DNA from 2 places in the Thermopolyspora sp. NPDC052614 genome. Region 2 is predicted to be linked to the other one. Evidence: predicted binding sites of a transcription regulator. Region 2 holds the regulator's gene; the other holds the start of a gene.
What was found. The regulator LexA, encoded in region 2, represses DNA repair genes until DNA is damaged. The targets are predictions, from matches to a motif close to TCGAACANNTGTTCGA.

Region 1 (11,399 bases), on a different contig from region 2:
GAGATGGCCTTGACGGTGACGGTACGGGGTTCCTCGTCGCCGCGCCGTATGGTGAGCTGGACCTCCTGGTCGGCCTGGTTGACCAGGCGCAGGCCGGGGGAGGCGGCGGGGCCGATCGGCTGGCCGTCGATGGCGAGCACGGCGTCGCCGGGGCGGACGTCCACGCCGAGGCGGTTGAGCGGGGAGGTGGTCTCCGGGCTCCAGGAGTCGCCGCCGACGATGCGGCCGACGGTGTAGACGCCGTCGCGGTACTCCCAGTCGACGCCGAGTTTGCCCTGCCAGTAGTGCGGGCGGGGGCGGTACTCGCCGCCCATCTCGTAGGCGTGCGAGGTGCCGAGCTCGCCGTGCAGCTCCCACAGCAGGTCGGAGAACTCGCCGCGGGTGCCGACCCGGTCCACCAGCGGCAGGTAGCGGTCGTAGACGCGGTCCCAGTCGACGCCGGCCATGTCCTCGACCCAGAAGTGCTCCTTCTGCAGGCGCCAGGCCTCGCGGAACATCTGCCGCCACTCGGCCTCGGGGCGGACCGAGACCTTGACGCGGCTCAGGTCGATCCAGCCGCTGCTGCGCCCGGGGGAGTCCTCGTCCGGCGGGGTCTCCCCGGCCTTGATGACGCGGAGCCTGCGGTCGGAACGGTACAGCAGGGTGGCGAAGTCGGGGCCGAGGGCGAAGTCGCCGACGTTGCCGATGTAGTGGTCGTGCTTGTACTTCTCGAAGTCGTAGACGCGCAGGCTGCCCGAGGGGGCGTCGGAGTCGGAGTAGTGGCTGTCGCCGAGGGAGCCCTGCACCGGGTAGATGGAGTAGATGGCCTTGCCCTTGATGCCGACGATGCGGCCGTAGCGGCCCTCGGGCACGGGGAACTCGGCGACGCGGCGTTCGATGCCGTCGATCTCGATCTCCAGGGGCTTTTCGGCGTCGTCCCCGTCGGCTCCGTCGCCGCCCGTCGCGTCGGCGTCCTTGGCCTGGTCCTTGGCCTCGTCTTTGGTCTCGTCCTTGACCTGGTCCTTGGCGTCGCCGTTCCCGGCGGCGTCCTTGCCGTTCTCCTCGCCGGTCGGGCCCTTGTCGGCGTCGTGCTGCTCCTTGTCCTTTCCTTCGTCCTTGAGCGGGCGGGGCTGGGGGACGAAGGGGGAGGGGACGTCGGAGCGCAGGGCGATCACGTACGGCCGGGTGCCGAGCGGGAAGCCCAGGTCGAACTGGAGGGAGTCGTAGACGGGGTTGAAGACGCGTTCGCCGATGAAGTAGAGGTAGTCGCCCTCGGGGTCGAAGGCGGGGCGGCGGTCGCGCAGCACCGGCCGGGTGGCGTCGAAGGTCTCGCCGGTCTCGACGCGGCACAGTTTGATGCAGGTGGTCTGGGCGTTGGGGGGATAGGTGTAGGCGAGCCAGTGGCCGTCGGGGGACCAGGCCGGGTCGTCGATGCGGCCGTACCGGCTGGAGTCGAGGACGGTCAGGGTCGCCTCGGCGGGGTCGTCGGCGGTGAGGTCGATCAGCAGCAGCTCGTTGCGGTGGTTGGTGATGACCACCTTGTCGTGTTTGGGGGAGACGAGCAGGTTGGTGGCGCGGCCGGTGTCGAGGTGGGCGAGCCGTACGGGGGCGGCGGTGCCGTCGGCGGTGAGCACCACCAGGGTCTCGCGGTCGGACTCGTCGGCGGCCGCGGCGATCAGGCGCTTGTGGTCGTTGAGCCAGGTGAGCAGGCGGTAGCGGACGCCGTCGGGCTCGCCGTGCTGCAGGACCGGGCCCTCCCAGTTGGCGAAGGAGTAGGCCTTGCCGCGGGTGGTGATGGCCAGGCCGCTGCCGTCGTGGTTGAGGGTGGCGCTGTCGAGGTAGCGTTCGGCGGGGACGAACCGGCGGTTGCGCTGGGTGCGTGAGCTGCCGACCCGGACGGGGACCTGGCGGGACTCGCCCTCGGCGGGGTCGAGCAGGTAGAGGTCGGCGCCGGCGTGGTAGACGAGGCGGTGGCCGTCGCCGGAGAGGTTGCGGGCGTAGTAGTCGGCGTGGTCGGTGTGCCGGCGCACGTCGGCGCCGTCGGGGGTGCAGGAGTAGACGTTGCCGATGCCCTCGTGGTCGGACAGGAAGTAGACGCGGTCGCCGACCCAGCAGGGGGAGGCGAGGTTGCCGGCGAGGGAGAGCAGGCGGGTGAACTCGCCGTCGCCGGTGGGATCGATCCACAGGTCGCCGACGGTGCCGCCCCGGTAGCGCTTCCAGCGGGCCGGGTCGGCGGTGTTGCGACCGAGCACGACGCCGCCGGACGGGCCGTAGGAGATGGAGTTCGCCGGTCCGTACGGCAGGCGGTGGGGCACGTCGGCGGGGTCGGCGGGGTTGATCTTGTGCAGCCATTTGCGTCCGGCGAAGGGTTGCCCGTCGTCGCTGGCGTAGATCACGTTGCCGTCGGGGTCCCAGGTGGTGACGGTGCAGCGGGCGCCCTGGTGGGTGACGCGGCGGGCGGGGCCGCCCTCGGCCGGCATCACGTAGACCTCGTCGGGGCCCTCCTCGCGGCCGACGAAGGCGAGGTGCTCGCCGTCGGGCGAGAAGCGGGGGTAGCCCGCCTCCGCGACGCCCGCGGTCAGGCGGAACGCGCGACCGCCTGCTGCGGGCACCATCCACAGATCGTCCTCGGACACGAACACGATGACGTCACGAAAGATCGTCGGGAAGCGCAGGTAGGCGGGCATCGAATCCCTCACGATGGTGATCAGGCGGTCAACGGCACTATAGACGCGCCTTTAGACAAGGCGAATAAGCGCCGGCCACCTGAAAGCCGGGGTCAGTCCCGTTCCACGTCGGGCTCTAGTACCAGCTCGCCGCGTCGTGCCATCTTCTTGGCCTGTTTCGCCTCGCGGGTGGCCTTGATGGCCGCCTTTTTGGCCTTGCTCGAAGATTTCACAGGTTTCTTACGTTGGTCGCCCATGGTTCCCCCTTCTCATGGGTGCGGGGACGCGCCGCGCGCCCCCTGACAGCGCGCGAGTGATACCCGCAAATGTCGCCAATCACCTCATATGGCGACGAATCGGAGCTTTCCTGGGCAGTGCTTGGCTCAGAGCAGGGTCAGCTGCTCGGCCCCGGGCGCGGGCGCGGCCGGCGGGGGAGCGCTGCCCGCGTGCGCGGGCCTCGCGGCGGACCTGCCGACGCCGTGCCGCTCGGCCAGCTCCCTGACGGTGGCGGCGACGCGCTCCTGGTACGCCCTGGGGGCGTAGGCGCCCCGCCCGTACAGCTCCAGATAGCGGGGGACCAGGCGGGGATGCTCGCGCGACAGCCACGCCATGAACCACTCGCGCGCCCCGGGACGAAGATGCAGCACGATCGGCGTGACGTGGGTGGCGCCGGCCTCGGCGATCGCCCGCACGGTGCGCTCCAGTTGAGCCGGCGAGTCGGTGAGGTAGGGGAGGATGGGCGCCATCAGCACCCCGCAGCCGACGCCGTGCTCGTTGAGCGTGGCGCAGACCTCCAGTCGCTTGCGCGGCGACGGCGTGCCGGGCTCGACCGGCCGCCAGGCCCGCTCGTCGGTGAACCCGACCGACACGTTCGCCTGCACCCCGGTGACGTGCGCGGCCTCGGTCAGCAGCTCCAGGTCGCGCAGGATCAGCGAGCCCTTGGTGAGGATGGAGAACGGCTGGGCGGCGTCGATCAGGGCCCGCAGGATGCCGGGCATCAGGCGGTAGCGCCCCTCGGCGCGCTGATAGCAGTCGACGTTGGCCCCCAGCGCGATGTGCGGCCGCCCGGCCGCGGCCCGCCATCGGGGCGCGGCCAGCTCCCGGCGGGCGAGCTCGGCGGCGTTGACCTTCACGATGATCTTGGAGTCGAAGTCGCGCCCGGCGTCCAGATCCAGGTAGGTGTGGCTCTTGCGGGCGAAGCAGTAGACGCACGCGTGGGAGCACCCCCGGTAGGGGTTGATCGTCCATTCGAAGGGCACGCGCGAGGAGCCGGGGACGCGGTTGATGATCGACCGGGCCTGGACCTCGTAGAAGGTGATGCCCCGGAACTCGGGGGTGTCGAAGGTCCGGACGACCGCCCCCCTGGGGATCAGGGCTGGAGCCGAATCGCCCTCGCCGGTCGCGGACGGCCGCAGATTGTCCCAGCGCATGCCTTGATTAGAACAGCCGTTCGATGATGATCGCAACATGGAAGCCCGTTGTAAATTGCGAGCAACGACACGGCTAATGATCTTCATGTCTGGGCAGAACGTCGCTACAAACCTTGCGTTGCGGGAGGTCCGGCATGGCCTGGTCGCGGGACGAGGAGCGATTGCTTGCGCAGATCGAGCGTCACCTCAGTGACGAGGATCCGCGACTCGCCGCCCGGCTGGAGTCGTTCAACGACCGTGTCGAGCGCAGAGAGAACGCCGAGCGCCGCCGGGCCACCCGACCCGCGCGCCGCCGCCCGAGCCGGTCCACGATCATCATCCTGGTGAGCTGGCTGCTGATCGCGACCCTGATCACCACGCTGCTGATCATGGCGTTCCGCCACGACGCCGCCGCCCTCGCCTTCTGACCGGGGCGGCCCCGGCCCGGTTGCCGCCCAGGCGGCTCTTTCGCATGCCGTTCCCGCCACCGCGTCTCCTGCGCGGTCCCGGGAGGCCGATTCCCGGGGCGTGAAACTCGGCCGCGACGGGCACGGCGACCGCGTCGCCGCCCCCCTCGACCACGACGGCGGACGCCGGATTCCCCCGGTGGCATGAACCGGGCGTGGCCGTTGGGCGTTGGGCCCGGTGCCGGGCTCGGCGGTGCCCGTCTTGCCCGCCGTGCCCTCGGGCGGCCCGGCCTTGCCCGGCGGTCCCCCTGGTCACCACGGCGGACATCATCGGCGCGAACACCAGATTCCCCAGCGACCCGAATAACACGGCGGAGCCGATGCCGGCCGCGCGGATCAGGTGGAGGCGAGGCCGCGCAGGAACTTGGCGGCGACGGGCGCGGCGACCGCGCCGCCTCCGCCGCCGCCCTCGACTACGACGGCGAACGCCAGGTTCCCCCGGTAGCCGATGAACCAGGCGTGGGTGTTCAGCTTGGGCCCGGTGCCGAACTCGGCGGTGCCCGTCTTGCCCGCCGTGCCCTCGGGCAGCCCGGCCTTGGCGGCGGTGCCCCTGGTCACCACGGCCCTCATCATCGGGCGCAGGCGCTCGGCGACGCCGTCGGGCAGCGGCTTGGGCGTGCCCTTACGTTCGGGCGAGGCGACCAGGGTGGGCGGGCGCCAGGAGCCGTCGGCGACGGCGGCGGCGACCCCGGCCATCACCAGCGGGCTGGCGGTGATCCTGGCCTGGCCGAACGACTCGGCGGCGAGTTCGGCGTCGCTGGACGCCAGGGGCATGTTGGGCTTGGCGGCGGGGACGCCGATGCGCGGCGCCTGGTTGAAGCCGAACCATTCGGCCGCCTCCTGCAGCTTGCGGGCCCCCAGGTGCTTGGCGGCGAGCGGCGCGAACGTGGTGTTGCACGAGTGGGCGAAGGAGTCGGTGAACGAGATCGCGCCGAACGCCTCGTTGTCGGAGTTGCGGATCTTCAGGCCGCCGATGACGGCGTTCTTGGGGCAGGTGACCCGCTCGTCGGGGGCCACGCCCTCGGCCAGCAGCGCCGCGGCGGTGACGGTCTTGAACGTCGATCCGGGCGCGTAACCGCCCTCCAGCGCCCGGTTGAAGCCGCCCCGGTTGTTGACGACGGCGAGGATCTCCCCGGTGGACGGCCGGATCGCCACGAGCGAGGTGGGCTTGTCCACGTCCCGCACCGCGTTCACGGCGGCGGCCTGCACCGACATGTCCAGGGTGGTGCGCACCGATTCGCCCTCGGCGCCCTTGAGGGTGTCGAGGGTCTCGGCCGACTTGCCGTCCGCGCCGACCAGTTGGATCGCGGTGCTGGGCGTGCCGGCGAGCCGCTTCTGGAAGGTCGCCTGCAGGCCGGCCTTGCCGATCGGATCCCCCTGCTTGTACGGCGCGCCCAGCCGTGCGGCGTCCTTGGCGTCGGCCTTGTCGACGTAGCCGACGAGTTGCTGCACCGAGCCGCCGACGTCGCCCTGGTCGATGCGGCCGCCGCCGGAGTCGGTGATCGCGGCCCGCTCGGGCCAGGTGGTCTTGAGCGCCAGGCGATTGGTGCCGTCGAGTCGGGGGTGTACGGCCTTCGGCGTCCAGTCCACCGTCCAGCGCCGGTCCTCGACCTTCAGGTCGATGGAGCCCTGGTAGGTCCACCGGCCGGCGTCGCCGATGGCGAGCGTGGCCGAGTAGGCGGCCTTGGCCCGGTCGTCGCCGGTCGTGGTGACGCCGGTGATGCGTACCTCGGTGGACTTCACGCGCAGGTCCTTGGCGAGCCGGTCGTAGGTCGGCGCGAAGTTCGGGGCGCGCTCGCCGAGCTGCGCCCGCATCGCCGCCGTGTCGCCCTTGCTCCAGGCCTGGACGAACCGCTCGGCGGTCTCCTGCGGCGTGCCCTGGGTGCGCAGCAGGTAGTAGGCGCCGCCCGCCCCGGCTCCGGCCACGACTACGACGGCGACGGCGGTGATCGCGATAGTACGGGCCCGCGGCACGTGCTTCCCCCCGGTCGCTCGGTGTCTCCAGCAGACTAGCCCGGAGACGCCGGGAAGGCCGGTCCGCTCCGCCGTTCTAGGGGTGATTTGCGCCGCATTACGCGTTATTCGGCACTCATTCCTGTCGGCGGGCTTTGACGCTGGACGCGTACACCGGGACGTACTCCTGCCCTGAAAGTTTCTGAATGGCCTGCATCACCTGGTCGGTGACCTCCCGGCGGGTACGGGCGTGCCCGGGGTCGCCGCTGAAGGTCATCGGCTCGCCGACGCGTACGCCGATCCTGCGGACGCGGGGGACGGACCGGCCCGGCGGCAGCACCCGGTCGGTGCCGATCATCGCGACCGGGAGCACCGGGGCGCCGGTGGTCAGCGCCAGCCAGGCGACGCCGATCTTGCCCCGGTAGAGCCGCCCGTCGGGAGACCGGGTGCCCTCGGGGTAGATGCCGAAAAGCTCGCCGCGTTTCAGCAGGTCGGCGGCGGCGTCGAGCATGGCCTGGGCGGCCGAGGCGCTCTCGCGGTCGATCGCGATCTGGCCGGTGGCGCGCATGAACATCGCCGTCAGGGGATTGCCGGTGAAGTACTCGGCCTTGGCCACGAAGCTCACCTTGCGGGGCAGCATCAGCGGCAGGAAGGTGGAGTCGAGGATCGACAGGTGATTGGAGGCGAGGATCGCCGGGCCGGTGATGGGGACGTGGTCGGCGCCCTCGATGCGGGGACGCCACAGCAGGTGCAGGAACGGACCACTGACGATCTTGGTGAGGCGGTACAGCACGTGTGTCTCCCGATCTCGGCCGACGAGCCAACCCTATGACTGTGCCCCGGAGGCGGCGCCAGGCCCCGCCGCCGAGGCGACACGGCCGGGACCGGTCGCCCGCGGGCCGGTCGTGTAACGCTCCACCCAGGGCATCCACCGGAAAGCGAAGTGCCCCCCGCGACCTTGGTCACGGGGGGCACGATGCTTTGAGCCGATGTGGCGGTCGCCTCCTCGGCGAGAGGCACAACACGGCTCCAGCCGGACGGTATTCCGTGAAGGCGTTAATTGCGGCCCGGGGGACACAGACCACATCGGCCTCACGACTCTAACCCACGCTCATCGGTGCTTATTCCAGCCACGCCGTCCGGCGCGTGCCGTTTCTCCACCGATCCGCCGTGGTTCGGCGGGTACGACGGCATACGCCCGGACCGGGGATGGGCTCGAACCCGCCGCCCCGGTCGGCCGAGGCGTCGCGTGTCCGCCGCCGGGCCGCTCGCGGGGCCGGGTCAGCGCGGGCCGGCGGCGCCGGGGGAGGGCGTGACCGTGCGCAGCGCCGCCCGGGCGGCCTCCTCCAGCAGGGACAGGTCGCTGCAGGCGGTGGCGAAGGTGAAGCCGTCGTCGAGCATGCGGGCCGCCTCGTCGGCGCTGTGACAGTGCACGCCGCACCCGATGCCGGCGCTCTCGGCGGCGGCGGTGATCCGCTTGAACGCCTGGGCGAACTCCGGCGTGCCGGCCGTCTCTCCCGGGCGTGGCGCGCCGAGCGCGAGGGCGAGGTCGGACGGGCCGATGTAGACGCCGTCGAGGCCGGGGATGCGGCAGATCCGTTCGATGTCCTCCAGGGCTCCGCGCGTCTCGATCATGACGATGCACGCCACGGCCTCGTCGGCGGCGCGGGGGTCGGGGCCGATGCGCAGGTCGGAGCGTGCCGGGCCGTAGCTGCGGGTGCCCGCAGGGGGATAGCGGCAGGCGCTCACGGCCGCCGCGGCCTCCTCCGCGGAGTTCACCAGCGGCACGATCACGCCCTGCGCCCCGGCGTCGAGCAGGCGCCCGATGCGGGCGGGGTCGTTGGCGGCCACCCGGCCGATCGCCACCCCGCCCGCCGCGTCCACGGCGGTGACGGCCGCCACGAACGACGCGTAGTCGATCAGGCCGTGCTGCGTGTCCAGGCAGAGGTAGTCGAAGCCGAGGGTGGCGAGCCGTTCCGCGATGACCGGGCTGGGGGTGATCTGCCAGACCCCGGCGATCCGCTCGCGGCCGCGAAGCCGTGCGGCGAACGTCATGAATGATTCCTTCCGATGGTGCGACGCGTTCCTGCCGCCCCGGAACGGGGTGTGCTGTCACGACTGTGCCCGTCCCAGGCCCGGAACACCCCTGTACGGCCGAACGAAACGATCTCCCGCCATCACTATCTTGATCTACAAAGTAAAGGGGATCGCTTTCTACGGTTACAGAACCCGCAAAACCCATAACCCACCGACACTAACAGCCCCCAAACCGGTTGGCCCCGGGTTCGTACTGCTGGACCACGTGACGAACCTGGCCGCCCGCGATCGCATGGCCGCCGTGACGTTGACCGTTCGCCGAGGTGCCGTGGAACGCGCCGTACTACGAGCGGCGCGGATTCCGGCGGCCGGGCGAGCCGGAGCCGCGCCCGGTCCGCGCCGGATCCTCGGGCGCGAGGCGCGGCAGTGCCCGGACCGGTGGCCGCGCGTGGCCATGCGGCGCGATCTTGCCCGATGGCGGGTGATGACCGGATCGTTCCGCATCGGGGCCTGATCATGCCTTATGAGCGGGCAGGGGGCGGGGCGACGATTGTGGCATGAAAAACGCACTCATCGTCATCGACGTACAGGAATCCTTCCGCCGGCGGCCGTTGTGGGAGGCGGTGTCCAATCCGGACATCGTGGATCAGGTGAACCGGCTGGTGGCCGCCGCCCGGGAGCGGGGCGAGCTGGTGGTGTGGGTTCTGCACAATGAGCCGGGCACGGGGGACGTCTTCGATGCGGCGTCGGGCTTCGTCCGGCTGATGGACGGTCTGGAGCCGCGAGAGGGCGAGCCGGTGATCGTCAAGACGTCGCTCAACTCGTTCACCACGACGAACCTGCACCAGACGCTCACCCGGAATGGGGTGGGCAAGCTGACGGTGTGCGGCATCCGTACCGAGCAGTGCTGTGAGACGACGACCCGGGTGGCGTTCGATCTGGGGTACGAGGTCGACTTCGTGGTGGACGCGACGGCGACGTTCCCGATTCCGCGTCGGGACGCGCCGGCGGATCGCAGCGTGGCCGAGATCGTCGCGGACCCGTCGACCATGCAGGCGGCCGATGTGGTGGAGCGTACGGTGTTCGTGCTCGATGGCCGGTTCGCTACGATTCGCACCGTGGATGAGGTGACGGGCGTGCCGGTCGGCGCGGTCGGCTGACGTGCCGGGCGGTGTCGGGGGCGCCGGACGATGAGCAGGGTGGTCTTCCTGCTGGTGCCGGGGCTGCATCTGCTGGATCTGGCCGGGCCCGCCCAGGTGTTCTCCACTGCGGCGGGCTTCGGCCACGACTATGAGCTGGTGTACGTGGCCGAGCGCGAGGAGGTGCTGTCGGCGCAGGGCCTGCCGCTCCGGGCGCGGGTGGACTGGCCGGAGACGGCGGCCGGTGATCTGGTGATGGTGCCCGGTTGGCGGTCGCCGACGCTGCGCGGGTACGGCCCGATCGGCGCGGCCGCGCTGCGGAGGCTGGCCGCGCATCACGCGGCGGGCGGCGTGGTGGCCAGCGTGTGCGCGGGCGCGGACGCGCTGGGGCGGGCGGGGCTGCTGGACGGCCGTCGTTGTACCACCCATCACGACCTGCAGGAGGAGCTGGCGGTCCGGTATCCGAAGGCCAGGGTGGTGCGGGACGTCCTTTATGTGGTGGACGGCCGGGTGGTGACGTCGGCGGGGATCGCCAGTGGCATTGATCTGGCGTTGCATCTGGTCGCCGTCCGGCACGGGCCGTCGGTGGCGGCGCGGGTGGCCCGGGCGATGGTGGTGTACGCGCGGCGCAACGGCGACGAGCGGCAGGCCAGCGCGATGCTGCGGTATCGGGCGCATGTCAGCGAGGCGGTGCATCGGGCCCAGGATCTGATCGATTCGGCGTTCGCCGAGCGGCTTCCGCTGGCGGATCTCGCGGCCGCGGCGGGGGTGAGCGAGCGTACGCTGACGCGGTTGTTCCGGGCGGCGACGGGGTTGACGCCGTTGCGTTACCAGCAGGTGCTGCGGGTGGAGCGGGCCGAGCATCTGATCGGTCAGGGGGCGACGGTGGAGTCCGCGGCGCGGGCGGTGGGGTTCAGCGACGCGCGGATGCTGCGTCGCCTGCGGTCGCGTGCCGCCTGAGACGGTCTTCCCGGCTACCTTCCCAGCTGCCCGGATACCTCAACTATGGTGGAGCTCAGTCCGGGCTGAGGGGAGGGCCATGCGGGTCGGCGAGAGCGTCCACGAGCTCACCATTGGGCAGTTGGCCGAGCGCAGTGGGGTGGCGGTCAGCGCGTTGCGCTTCTATGAGTCCAAGGGGCTGATCCGCAGCCGGCGTACCAGTGGCAATCAGCGTCGCTATTCCCGTGACACGCTGCGGCGGGTGGCGTTCATCCGGGTGTCGCAGCGGGTGGGGATTCCGCTGAGCACGATTCGCGAGGCGTTGTCGAGGCTGCCGGACGAGCGTACGCCGACGCGTCGTGATTGGCGGCAGTTGTCGGAGAGCTGGCGTTCGGAGCTGGACGATCGGATCGAGCAGTTGACCCGCTTGCGGGACACGCTGACCGATTGCATCGGTTGTGGGTGTCTGAGTCTGGGGCCGTGCAAGCTGGTCAATCCGGGTGATCGGCTCGGTGGTTCCGGTGCTGGTCCGCGGACGTTGCTGGTGGAGCGCGGGGGCGGGGCCGGGTGCGTTCCGGCCGGGGGGCCGGCGAAGGGGAAGGCCGCGGAGGATGTCTGCAGCCCTTGTGGCTGAACGCCGTCCGGTTGTCAGGTGGAGGGGGCGCGGGACTCGATGAGGGCGGCCAGTCCGTCCAGGACGCGTTGCAGGCCGAAGGCGTAGGCGTGGTCGGGGTTGTAGGCGCCGTTGTGGGCCTGGCCGGCGGCGGCGCCGACGCGGCTGGCGAGGGGGTAGGCGGCGGGGTCGAAGAC
Region 2 (11,399 bases):
CGGCCATCATGCGGACGTGGCCCATCGGCGCGATGGCCCGCTCGCCCATCGCGCAGTCGAAGACCTCGTAGTGCTCGGGCCGCAGGCCGGGAGCGTCGATGACGTGACCGTGCTCGGCGATGTGCTCGACGATGGCCTCAACCTGCTCAGGCTGGTAGCCGAGCTGCTTGAGGGCGCGCGGGATCGTCTGGTTCACGATCTGCATGGAGCCGCCGCCGACGAGCTTCTTGAACTTGACCAGGGCCAGATCGGGCTCGATACCCGTGGTGTCACAGTCCATCATCAAGCCGATGGTTCCGGTCGGAGCCAACAGGCTGGCCTGCGCGTTGCGGTAGCCGTGGCGCTCGCCGAGGCGCAGGCACTCCTGCCACTGGCGGGTCGCCTCGGCGTGGATGGACTTGGCCATCGGCTCGATGGTGCGCAGGTCGTCGTTGGCGCCCGCGTGCTTGCGCATGACGCGCTTGTGGGCCTCGGCGTTGCGCTCGTAGCCGTCGTACGTGCCGACGACGCCGGCGAGTTCGGCGCTGCGGCGGTAGGAGGTGCCGGTCATCAGCGAGGTGATGGCGGCGGCGAGGGCGCGGCCGCCATCGGAGTCGTAGGCGTGGCCGGTGGCCATCAGCAGCGCGCCCAGGTTGGCGTAGCCGATGCCGAGCTGGCGGTAGGCGCGGGTGGTCTCGCGGATCTTCTCGGTGGGGAAGTCGGCGAAGGTGATGGAAATGTCCATCGCGGTGATGATCAATTCGACGATCTTCACGAAACGCTCGACGTCGAAGGTGTCATCGTCGGTCAGGAATTTCAGGAGATTGATGGAGGCGAGATTGCAGGACGAATTGTCCAGGTGCATATATTCGCTGCACGGGTTGCTCGCCGTGATTCGACCGGTTTCCGGGGAAGTGTGCCAGTCGTTGATGGTGTCGTCGTACTGAATGCCCGGGTCCGCGCACTCCCAGGCGGCCTGGGCCATCTTGCGGAACAGCGCCTTGGCGTCCACCTTTTCAATGACCTCGCCGCTCAGCCGGGCCCGGAGGCCGAACTGCTCGCCCCGCTCGACGGCGCGCATGAACTCGTCGGTGACCCGCACCGAGTTGTTGGCGTTCTGGTACTGGACCGACACGATGTCCTTGCCGCCGAGGTCCATGTCGAATCCGGCGTCGCGGAGGGCGCGGATCTTGTCCTCTTCGCGGGCCTTGGTCTCGATGAACTCCTCGATGTCGGGGTGGTCCACGTCGAGCACGACCATCTTCGCGGCCCGCCGGGTGGCGCCGCCCGACTTGATCGTGCCGGCCGAGGCGTCGGCGCCGCGCATGAAGGACACCGGGCCGCTCGCCGTACCGCCGCTGGACAGCAGCTCCTTGCTGGAGCGGATGCGGGAGAGGTTCACCCCGGAGCCGGAGCCGCCCTTGAAGATGACCCCCTCCTCCTTGTACCAGTCGAGGATCGACTCCATCGTGTCGTCCACGGACAGGATGAAACAGGCGGAGACCTGCTGCGGGGAGGCGGTGCCGACGTTGAACCAGACCGGCGAGTTGAACGCGAAGAGCTGGTGGACCAGGGCGTACTTCAGCTCGTGCTCGAAGATCTCGGCGTCCTCGTCGGAGGCGAAGTAGCCGTGCTCGCGGCCGGTGCGCACGTAGACCCCGACCACGCGGTCCACGAGCTGCTTGAGGCTCCACTCGCGCTGGGGGGTGCCGACGGCGCCGCGGAAGTACTTGGTGGTGACGATGTTGGCGGCGTTCACCGACCAGAAGGTGGGGAACTCCACGCCGCGCTGCTCGAAATTGACCGAGCCGTCGCGCCAGTTGGTCATGACGACGTCACGACGCTCCCAGTCGATCTCGTCATAGGGGTGCACGCCGGGAGTGGTGAAGATCCGCTTCATCTTCAGGCCGGTCCTGCGCCCCCGCTTGCCTCCGCGCGGGGCCGCCCCGCCGGTGGCCTCGCTTGCGGTGTCGGTCATGACTCCCCCTTCCGGGCTCCGCGGAGCCCTTGGTCGAACCGCCGGGCCCCCGCCGAGCCCGGTGCCGGATTGTCCGGGCCCGCCGCCGGGCCCGGTGTTGGACACACGTCGTCCGCGCGCCGCGGCTCCATGACTCTCATGGGGCAAGGAGCCGTTCGCCCGACCCCTGAAGGCCCCCTGAGACCCCTGGTGCCCCTGTGAGGCCCTGTGAGGCACTGCCCCGGCGCGCCTGTTCCTCGCCTTGTCGATCGCTTGTTGATCCGCCGGATTCACGCCCGCTGTTCGTCGCGGACAGCGCGTAGTTGCTTGATCTCGGCCTCGAAGTCGGCAAGTGTCTCGAAGCCGCGGTAGACCGACGCGAACCTGAGGTAGGCCACCTCGTCCAGGTCGCGCAACGGGCCGAGGATGGCGAGCCCCACCTCGTTGGAGGGGATCTCGGCGACGCCGGTCGCCCGGATGGCCTCCTCCACCCGCTGGCCGAGCTTGGCCAGCGAGTCCTCACTGACCGGCCTTCCCTGGCAGGCCCGCCGTACGCCGGCGATGACCTTGTCGCGGGAGAAGGGCTCGGTCACCCCGCTGCGCTTGCTCACCATGAGCAGCACGGTCTCCTGTGTGGTGAACCTGCGCCCGCACTCGGGGCAGGTGCGCCTGCGGCGGATCGCCGCGCCGTCCTCGGTGGAACGGCTGTCGATGACCCTGGTGTCCGGGTGTCGGCAGAATGGGCAGTGCATCGCGCCGTTTCCCCCTTTCCCCAGGACCCCCGGACTTCACGGAACGCTCGCGCACGCCCTGCGGCGTACCACAGTGCGGTAATGGAAACACAAGCTATGGTGAAGTACAGCGGTGTAACTACTACATCTTGTGGTCCCCACCCTAGAAGTGCCCAACCGTGAGCGCAAGTCGAGAGCGGCACCCGGCCGCGAAAGCACTGCTCACCGGCCACAAGACGGCTGCGCCGTCGGCGTGTCGCAACGGGCGGCCGGGACGCGGGTGCGGCTGTGTGACCACGGCAAACGATGCGCCAGAGGGGACATCCGGAACAGACGGGAACTTCCCCGTCACGCGTCAAACGGCGAGCGAACGGCGAGGTTCGGTCAATGGCCGGCCAAGGCGGCCAAGGCGGCAGGGGCGGCGAGGCGGTCCGCGGACGCGATGCTCATGCCGACCCGCGTGCCCAGCAGCAGCGCCCCCGCAACGGCCACCAGGACCGCCACCGCCACCAGGACCCGGCCCCGTCTGGTCAGCCGGACCGGCCGCCGCCCCACCGGCGGCCGCCTCATCGGCCGCCGTCGCTCCGGCCGCCGTCGGGCCGGCTGCCGTCGGGCCACGGTCTCGCGCCCGTAGGCCGCCGTAGCGCCCCGCCGCGCCCTCCCGACCGGCCGCGACCCCGCACCGCCCCCGGCCGCCCCGGCAGGCGCCGTATCGGGGCCCCGGCGCTTCTTCGCGGCGACCCGCGAGTCGGGCGCCGGGGGCGGAGGCCTGTGGCCGGAGGCGCGGCGCGGCGGAGGCGGGGTGGTCCTCGCCGCAAGCTCCGAATCGCGTGACGGCACGGATTCGGTGCGCGGGCCGGAGCTTTTCCGGATCTTTCCCGCTTTGGCCGATCGCATTGCGCACGTAATCGGGATGACCGGGGCAAGGTGTTCGGCGGGCGCTCGGCCGGGAGACGATGTGGCGCTCGCGCGAGCGGGCTCGCCAGGGGGTCTGATCCGGGATGTTGACGCGTCGGGCCGCATTGCCGCCTCCCTAACCGCGAGAATCGGATTCAGAAGTAAGATCGAAATCGAACACCATATCGATCGAACTCCCGTACGATGTTGTACACCACGGCACCGTCATTTTCGAGGACTCTCGAACAATTGTTTGATGATGATCTTGAATAGAGGTACGGTCGCTGTGTGCGACACAAAGAATACGGATCGGAAGGTCGGCACGTGACCGGGTTCGACGGGTCACGCCGCGAGGAGGATTCATGACCGAAAACAACGAGGCGGGCACACCCGTCGACTTGGCGGTACGCCGACGCGACTCCCTGGGGCTCACCCCCCGGCAGCGCAAGATTCTCGAGGTGATCCGCGACTCGGTGCAGCGGCGCGGCTATCCGCCCTCGATGCGCGAGATCGGCGAGGCCGTCCAGCTCACCAGCACCTCGAGCGTGTCGCACCAGCTCACCGCGCTGCAGCGCAAGGGCTACCTGCGCCGCGACCCGCACCGCCCGCGCGCGCTGGAGGTGCGGCTGCCCGGTGAGCCGGTGCTGTGGGTGGACCCCGACGCGGGCACGGAGGAGCCCGGCATCAACCGCCCCACGGCCGCCTACGTGCCGCTGGTGGGCCGCATCGCCGCCGGTGGGCCGATCCTCGCCGAGGAGCGGGTCGAGGACGTCTTCGCGCTGCCCAAGCAGCTCGTCGGCGAGGGCACGCTGTTCCTCCTCCAAGTGGCCGGAGACTCGATGATCGAGGCCGCGATCGCCGACGGCGACTGGGTGGTGGTGCGCCAGCAGCCCGTCGCCGACAACGGCGACATCGTCGCGGCCATGATCGACGGCGAGGCGACGGTCAAGACCTTCAAGCGCAAGGACGGCCACGTCTGGCTCGTCCCGCAGAACTCCTCCTACGATCCGATCCCCGGCGACGAGGCCACGGTTCTGGGTCGCGTGGTGGCCGTCCTCCGCCGCCTCTGACCTCTTCGCGCGCTCCTCGGGCCACCCCAGGCCGCCTCCGGGCGGCCTGGGAGCCGCGGCATCTGCCGATCATCCCGCCATCGGCGCATGGACGTGCTTCGAGGGGCCTGCGGACGCCGCGCACGGGGGCGGCGGCGCACGGCCGGGCGTCGTGTCGGCCACGTGAGGTGGGCACCGGCCTGCCTGCCGCCGGATGAGCGGCGACCGCCCCCGACGAGCCGAGAGTGACGGGTGCGGGGTAAGCGATCAGATCGCCGGGCCGCGAAGCGCCGGGAGAGCTTGACGCTCCGGCACCGGCCCAGCAGCGCTCGGCGGGTCCAGCAGCGCCCGGCGGGGCCGACAGAGACCCCGCCGGGGGACGTTCACCCGACGGACGCCGTCAGGGGACGATGTTGACCAGCTTCGGCGCGCGGACGATCACCTTGCGGGGGGCGCCGGACAGGTAGCCCTGGACCTTCTCCGAGGCGAGCGCCAGGGCCTCCAGGTCGGCGTCGGAGATGTCCGGGGAGACCTCCAGGCGGTCCCTGACCTTGCCGGCGACCTGGACGACGCAGGTGACCGACTCGACGACCAGCAGGGCGGGGTCGGCCTCGGGCCAGGGGGCGCGGGCGATCGTCGGGCCGTGGCCCAGCCGCTCCCAGCCCTCCTCGGCCGCGTACGGCGCGACCAGGGAGAGCATGATGGCCAGCGTCTCGGCGGCCTCGCGGACGGCGGGGTCGGCCGCGCCGGGGCCGGAGTCGATCGCCTTGCGGATGGCCGAGGTCAGCTCCATCATGCGGGCCACGGCGACGTTGAACCGCTGCGCCTCGATCAGCCGGGTGACCTCGTCGATCGTGCGGTGGGTGACCCGGCGCAGTTCCTCGTGGCCGCCCGCGAAGGAGATGCCGGGGGCGGTGGCGGCCCCGGCCTCGACCATCACGCGGAAGGCGCGGGACAGGAACTTCTGCGACGCGCCCGGCGAGACGTCGGCCCAGTCGATGTCGTCCTCCGGCGGCCCGGCGAAGACCATGGTCAGCCGGATCGCGTCGACGCCGAACTCCTCGATCTGCTGGCCCAGATCGACGCCGTTGCCCAGCGACTTCGACATGGCCTTGCCGCCGTTGATCACCTGGCCCTGGTTGAGCAGCCGGGTGAACGGCTCGGTGAAGTCGACCATGCCCATGTCGTACAGGACCTTGGTGAAGAACCGCGCGTACAGCAGGTGCAGCACGGCGTGCTCCACGCCGCCCACGTACTGGTCGATCGGGCCCCACCTGCGCACCGGCTCCTGGTCGAACGGCGCGTCCTCCAGCTGGGGCGAGCAGTACCGCAGGAAGTACCAGGAGGAGTCGACGAAGGTGTCCATCGTGTCGGTGTCCCGCTTGGCGGGGCCGCCGCACTTGGGGCAGTCGACGTTGACCCACTCGGTGGCCGAGGCCAGCGGGGAGACGCCCTTGGGCGCCAGGGCCTCGCCGCGCAGGTCGGGCAGGGTGACCGGCAGCTGGTCGTCCGGTACGGGGACCTCGCCGCAGTCGGGGCAGTGGATGATCGGGATCGGCGTGCCCCAGAACCGCTGGCGGGACAGCAGCCAGTCGCGCAGCCGGTAGTTGACCGCGGCGGTGCCGGTGCCGTCGGCCTCCAGGATCTCGATGATCTTCGCGATCGCCTCGGCCTTGCTCAGCCCGTCCAGCGGCCCGGAGTTGACCAGCGTGCCCTCGCCCGGCGTGGCGACGCCGGTCTCGCCCGGGTCGGCCAGGCCGGTGTGCACCACGACCTTCACCGGCAGGCCGAACTTCAGCGCGAAGTCCAGGTCGCGCTGGTCGTGCGCGGGCACCGCCATGATCGCGCCGTGGCCGTAGTCGGCCAGCACGTAGTCGGCGGCCCACACCGGCAGGCGCTCGCCGTTCACCGGGTTGATCGCGTACGTGCCCAGGAAGACGCCGGTCTTCTCCTTCTCGGTGGACAGCCGCTCGATGTCGGACAGCTTGGCCACCTCGGCCCGGTACGCCTCCAGGGCCTCCCGGCGGTCGGGCGCGACGATCTCCTCGGCCAGCGGCGCGTCGGCGGCGACCACGAAGAACGTGGCGCCGAACAGCGTGTCCGGCCGCGTGGTGTAGACGGTGACGGGCTCGTCGCGGCCCTCGATGCGGAACTTGACGTCCGCGCCGGTGGACCGGCCGATCCAGTTGCGCTGCATGGTCAGCACGCGCTCGGGCCAGCCGCCCTCCAACTGGGCCATGTCGTCGAGCAGCCGCTGCGCGTAGTCAGTGATCTTGAAGTACCACTGGGTCAGCTCACGGCGGATCACCTCGGCGCCGCAGCGCTCGCAGTGGCCGCCCACCACCTGCTCGTTGGCGAGCACCGTCTGGTCCTGCGGACACCAGTTGACCAGCCCGCCCTTGCGGTAGGCCAGGCCGCGCTCGAAGAACCGGTTGAACAGCCACTGGTTCCACCGGTAGTACTCGGGGTCGCTGGTGTGCAGGCGGCGCGACCAGTCGAAGGAGATCGCGTAGCGGCGGAACGACGCCGCCTGCGTCTCGATGTTGGCGTAGGTCCACTCGGCGGGGTGCGCGTTGCGGCGGATCGCGGCGTTCTCGGCCGGCAGGCCGAAGGAGTCCCACCCGATCGGGTGCAGCACGTTGTAGCCCTTGTGGAACCAGTAGCGGGCCACCACGTCGGCGATGGCGAACACCTCTCCGTGACCCATGTGGAGGTCGCCGGAGGGGTAGGGGAACATGTCGAGCAGGTACTTGCGAGGGCGGTCGTCGTCCGGGTCCTCGCCGGCGCGGAACGGGTCCAGTTCCTCCCAGCGTCGCTGCCACTTCTCCTGCAGCGCCTTCGGCTCGTACTGCTCGCTCATGGGTGATTGTCCCTTTGGTTATGTCTGCGCCGGTGAACGACCGATCCGACCCACAAAGAAGCCCCCCGCTCACACGAGGGGCAGCCGCATCGACCGGTCACGTGCTCAACGTGGTCGATGCGGCCTGCTAAGGGTCGCGGAACGCATACTGAAAGACTAGCGCAGGTTGCAAGGGGTATTCATCGTCTTTGCGTCGTCCCGGCGACCGCCTCGCGCGGATCCGATCGGCGATACCCGATGGTGATAGATCCGTTGTGACCTCTTCTGTCCCATTGGTTTAGGGTCGCCGCGTGGCCAACTCAGTCCCGACGGGACCGGAAGACGTTTCAGCGGAGTGGAGCCTGCCGATGCAGGATCCTCCGACGGACCCCTCTGGGCACCAGTTCAGGGACGCGTTCTCCGGTTTCGCTGCGGAACCCCCTGGCGCGCATGAGATCATGCCGACCACCCCCAAACCGGGCATGACCGCGGGAGGTACGCCAGCCATGGCCCCGGAGCACAGCAGCCAGCCCCCGATGCCGGCATGGCCGCAAGCGCCCCAAGGGCGCGAACCGGTCCCTCCACCCTTCGGCATGCCCGGCGGCGGACACCCGGAGCCGCACCGCCGGCCGGGCCCGTACGGCCCCTCCGGCGCCGAACCCGGCGCCCACGGCCCCGCGCACGGTGCCGCCGGTTCGCCCGGCCCGGATCCGTTCGGACGCGAGGCGCAGGGCCGTCCGCCCGGCCCGCCGGACTCCCGCTCCTATGAGCAGACCGCACGGCTCGGCGGTCAGTCGAACCCCTTCCCCGCCCCGGTGCCGGGCGAGACCGCGACAAGGTACGGCGACGCCCCCGCCGACGGCGCCCGTATGACGCATCCCCCGGGCCACGCGGCCCCTCCCGGTGCCCCGGGATCCGGCGGCCCGAACCACGCCGGTCCGAATCATGGCGGTCCAAACCACGGCGGCCCGAACCACGGCGGACACCCCCAGAACGGCCCGAACCCCCCGGCCCCGAACCAGGGAGGCCAGTACCAGGGAGGTCCTTCCGCGGGCGGCGCTCAGCCCGGCCCGCACCCCCCGGGCGGCCCCGGACACCCTCACGGACACCAACCGCATCCGCAAAACGGCCCTCAGCCCCCACAGGGCCATCCGCAGCCGGGCGGCCCCCAGCCGGGCCACCCGGGCCAGACACAGCCCGGAGGCCCGCAACCGGGGGCACAGCCCGGAGGTCCGCAGGGGGGCGACGACCCCTACCGGCCGTTCGTGACCGCCGGCCAGATCAGCGGCCCGAAGACCCCGCCGCCCGAGCGTCAGCAGGAGCTGTGGAACACCGTCTTCGGCGAGAACTACCAGGCCATCGGCGAGGAGGAGGAGCTGAACACGGGCGGCCGCCCGATCTGGCTGTTCGCCCTGGTCGGCTCGGTGGTCATCGCGATGGCGGGCGTGGTGGCGTGGGCGTTCCTCGCCGGCCCGCTCGCGTCCGCGGCCGATGACGGCGACGCGACGGCCCAGGCCAAGCCGACCGCGAGCCAAGGGGGCACGACCACCAAGCCCACGTCGACCCGCAGGCGGCTGCCCAAGTACACCGGCCAGGCATCCCCGGTGAACGGCACGATCACCGACCAGGCGGCGGCCCTCGTCGTGCCCAGGCTGGGCGGCGCCTGGCGGCAGGACACGCGCACCGACAAGATCCGCACGGCCTACGGCTACACGACCCGCCAGTACGTCGCGGCGGGCACCGACCCCACCGGCAAGCCGCAGTTCGCCCAGGTGATGACCGGTCCGCTGGCTCAGTCGCTCAGCTCCAAGTACACCTCGCCGGACAAGCTCGCCACGGTGGTGAGCGCGGTCGCGTACCAGGCCCGGATCAAGTTCTTCCCGTCGGGCAACACGATCGTGAAGACCGTTCAGCAGAAGATGACGGTCAACGGCAATAAGGCGGAACTCATGGCCTACCAGGTGACCGCGGGCGACGCCAAGACCACGATGGTGGTGGCGGCGATCGACACCGGCGCCAGGCTGCCATCGATCGTGTACATGTCGGTGCCCGACTCCAAGCGCGAGCTGCGCCCGGACATCAACACCGTCTTCAGCCAGGTCCGCGTCAACGGCGCGTGACCTCCGGACGCCCCGGCGCCGGCCTTCCTCCGGGGCGTCCGCCGTACGAACGCTCATGGGCATGAGCGCCCATGAGCGCCACGGCCGGCCGGGTGACCTCAGAATTCGCAGGTCAGGTGCTTGATGCCGTTGATGAAGCTGGAGCGCAGCCGGGACGGCTCGCCGACCGAGCGGATCCGCGGCAGGCGGGTGAACAGCTCACGGAACATGACGGTGATCTCCCGCCGGGCCAGGTGCGCCCCCAGGCAGAAGTGCGGCCCCGGCCCGCCGAATCCCACGTGCGGGTTGGGGTCGCGGAGGATGTCGAATCGGTACGGGTCGGTGAAGACGTCCTCGTCCCGGTTGGCCGCCCAGTAGTAGAGCAGAACCTTGTCGCCCTCCTTGTACGGGGTGCCGTTCAGCTCGTAGTCGCGGGTGAGGGTGCGGCGCATCCACGCGACCGGCGACGCGACGCGCACGATCTCCTCGACGGCGCCGCCGATGCGCCCGTCGAAGTCGGCGAGCAGCAGCTCGCGCTGCTCGGGGTTCTCGGTGAACAGGTGCAGGCCGTGGGCGATGGCGTTGCGGGTGGTCTCGTTCCCTGCCACCACGAGCAGGATGAAAAACGAGCCGAGTTCCTGCATCGTCAGCTTCTCGCCGTCGATGTTCGCGCTGGTCAGCGCCTTGATCAGTCCTTCTCCCGGCTCCTGCGCGAGAGAGGTGACCAGATCCTGCAGCCGCTGCGCGTGGGTGAGCAGCAGCGTGGCGAGCTCGTTGAGGTCCTCGACGAACTCGGGGTCGCCGCCGGACAGGATGACGTTGGTGGACTCGAACACCATCTGGTGGTGCTCGGGGCCGATGCCCATCATGTCGCAGATGATCCTCAGGGGCAGCTTGGCGGCCACCTCGGTCACGAAGTCGCGGCCGGGGCCGAGCTCGATCAGCTCGTCCACCACCCGGGAGGCGACGGCCCGCACGTCGTCCTCGAACTTCTGGATCATTTTCGGGGTGAAGGACCGGGAGACGATCCGGCGCAGCCGCGCGTGCCGGGGATCGTCCATGTTGATCATCGAGCCGAAGTACTCGTTGAACTCCGTGGGCAGATCGGCGATGGTGGTGGCGCCCTTGCCGGAGCTGAACACCTCCGGTCTGCGGCTGGCCGCCACGATGTCGGCGTGCCGCACCATCGCGTAGTACCCCCGGCCGTCGCTCGGCAGGCCGCCGAACGCGGTCTCCGGGAAGTGGACCGGGCCGGGCTGCGCCCGCAGCAGGGCGAAGGCCTCCTCCCGTTCGGTCATCGGGCGCGACCAGAAGTCCAGATCCGACAGGTTGATGTCCGCGAGCCGCAGGGTCACGGGAAGCCTCCCAAGCAGAACGGCGTTCGGTTCATCTTGACCACATCAGGAGGCCGCGCGCAACGTCCTCCGCACGCCCCCTACGTTCGATCCTGTCGCAAGCGCCGGATTCCCGCGGCGAATCCGGCGCGAGAACCGTGTTCAGGTGGCGTACGGCAGGTGTTTCACGCCGTTGATGAAGTTCGACAGCAGGCGGTCGGGCTCCCCCGCCGCCCGCAGCCGAGGCCACCGGTCGAACAACTCGCGGAACATCACCGTGATCTCCCGCCGGGCCAGGTGCGCCCCGAGGCAGTAGTGCGGACCGGGCCCGCCGAACCCCACGTGCGGGTTGGGGTTACGCGTGATGTCGAAGACGTCCGGGTCGGTGAAGACCGACTCGTCCCGGTTGGCGGAGCCGTAGTACAGCAGCACCTTGTCGCCCTTGCGATAGGTGTGCCCGTTCATCTCGTGGTCCCGGGTGAGCGTGCGGCGGAACTGGACCACCGGGCTGGCG

Region 1: a site for LexA is predicted at 4,084-4,099, ahead of AB0K60_RS14795 (Rv2578c family radical SAM protein). Genes of this name have one in related genera too.

The regions. Positions count from the first base shown of each region.
Region 1 covers NZ_JBFATZ010000006.1:43,552-54,950, reverse strand. Annotated here, with positions in the region: gene AB0K60_RS14805 (PDZ domain-containing protein) at 1-2,678, opposite strand, end outside; gene AB0K60_RS14800 (hypothetical protein) at 2,759-2,902, opposite strand; gene AB0K60_RS14795 (Rv2578c family radical SAM protein) at 3,029-4,075, opposite strand; gene AB0K60_RS14790 (DUF3040 domain-containing protein) at 4,210-4,482, shown strand; gene AB0K60_RS14785 (penicillin-binding transpeptidase domain-containing protein) at 4,858-6,495, opposite strand; gene AB0K60_RS14780 (lysophospholipid acyltransferase family protein) at 6,611-7,267, opposite strand; gene AB0K60_RS14775 (aldolase/citrate lyase family protein) at 7,756-8,529, opposite strand; gene AB0K60_RS14770 (cysteine hydrolase family protein) at 9,069-9,671, shown strand; gene AB0K60_RS14765 (DJ-1/PfpI family protein) at 9,702-10,610, shown strand; gene soxR (redox-sensitive transcriptional activator SoxR) at 10,690-11,223, shown strand; gene AB0K60_RS14755 (TetR/AcrR family transcriptional regulator) at 11,238-11,399, opposite strand, start outside.
Region 2 covers NZ_JBFATZ010000001.1:175,287-186,685, reverse strand. Annotated here, with positions in the region: gene AB0K60_RS00745 (vitamin B12-dependent ribonucleotide reductase) at 1-1,957, opposite strand, end outside; gene nrdR (transcriptional regulator NrdR) at 2,227-2,688, opposite strand; gene AB0K60_RS00735 (hypothetical protein) at 3,052-3,237, opposite strand; gene lexA (transcriptional repressor LexA) at 3,927-4,634, shown strand; gene leuS (leucine--tRNA ligase) at 5,014-7,473, opposite strand; gene AB0K60_RS00720 (hypothetical protein) at 8,718-9,572, shown strand; gene AB0K60_RS00715 (cytochrome P450) at 9,671-10,906, opposite strand; gene AB0K60_RS00710 (cytochrome P450) at 11,048-11,399, opposite strand, start outside.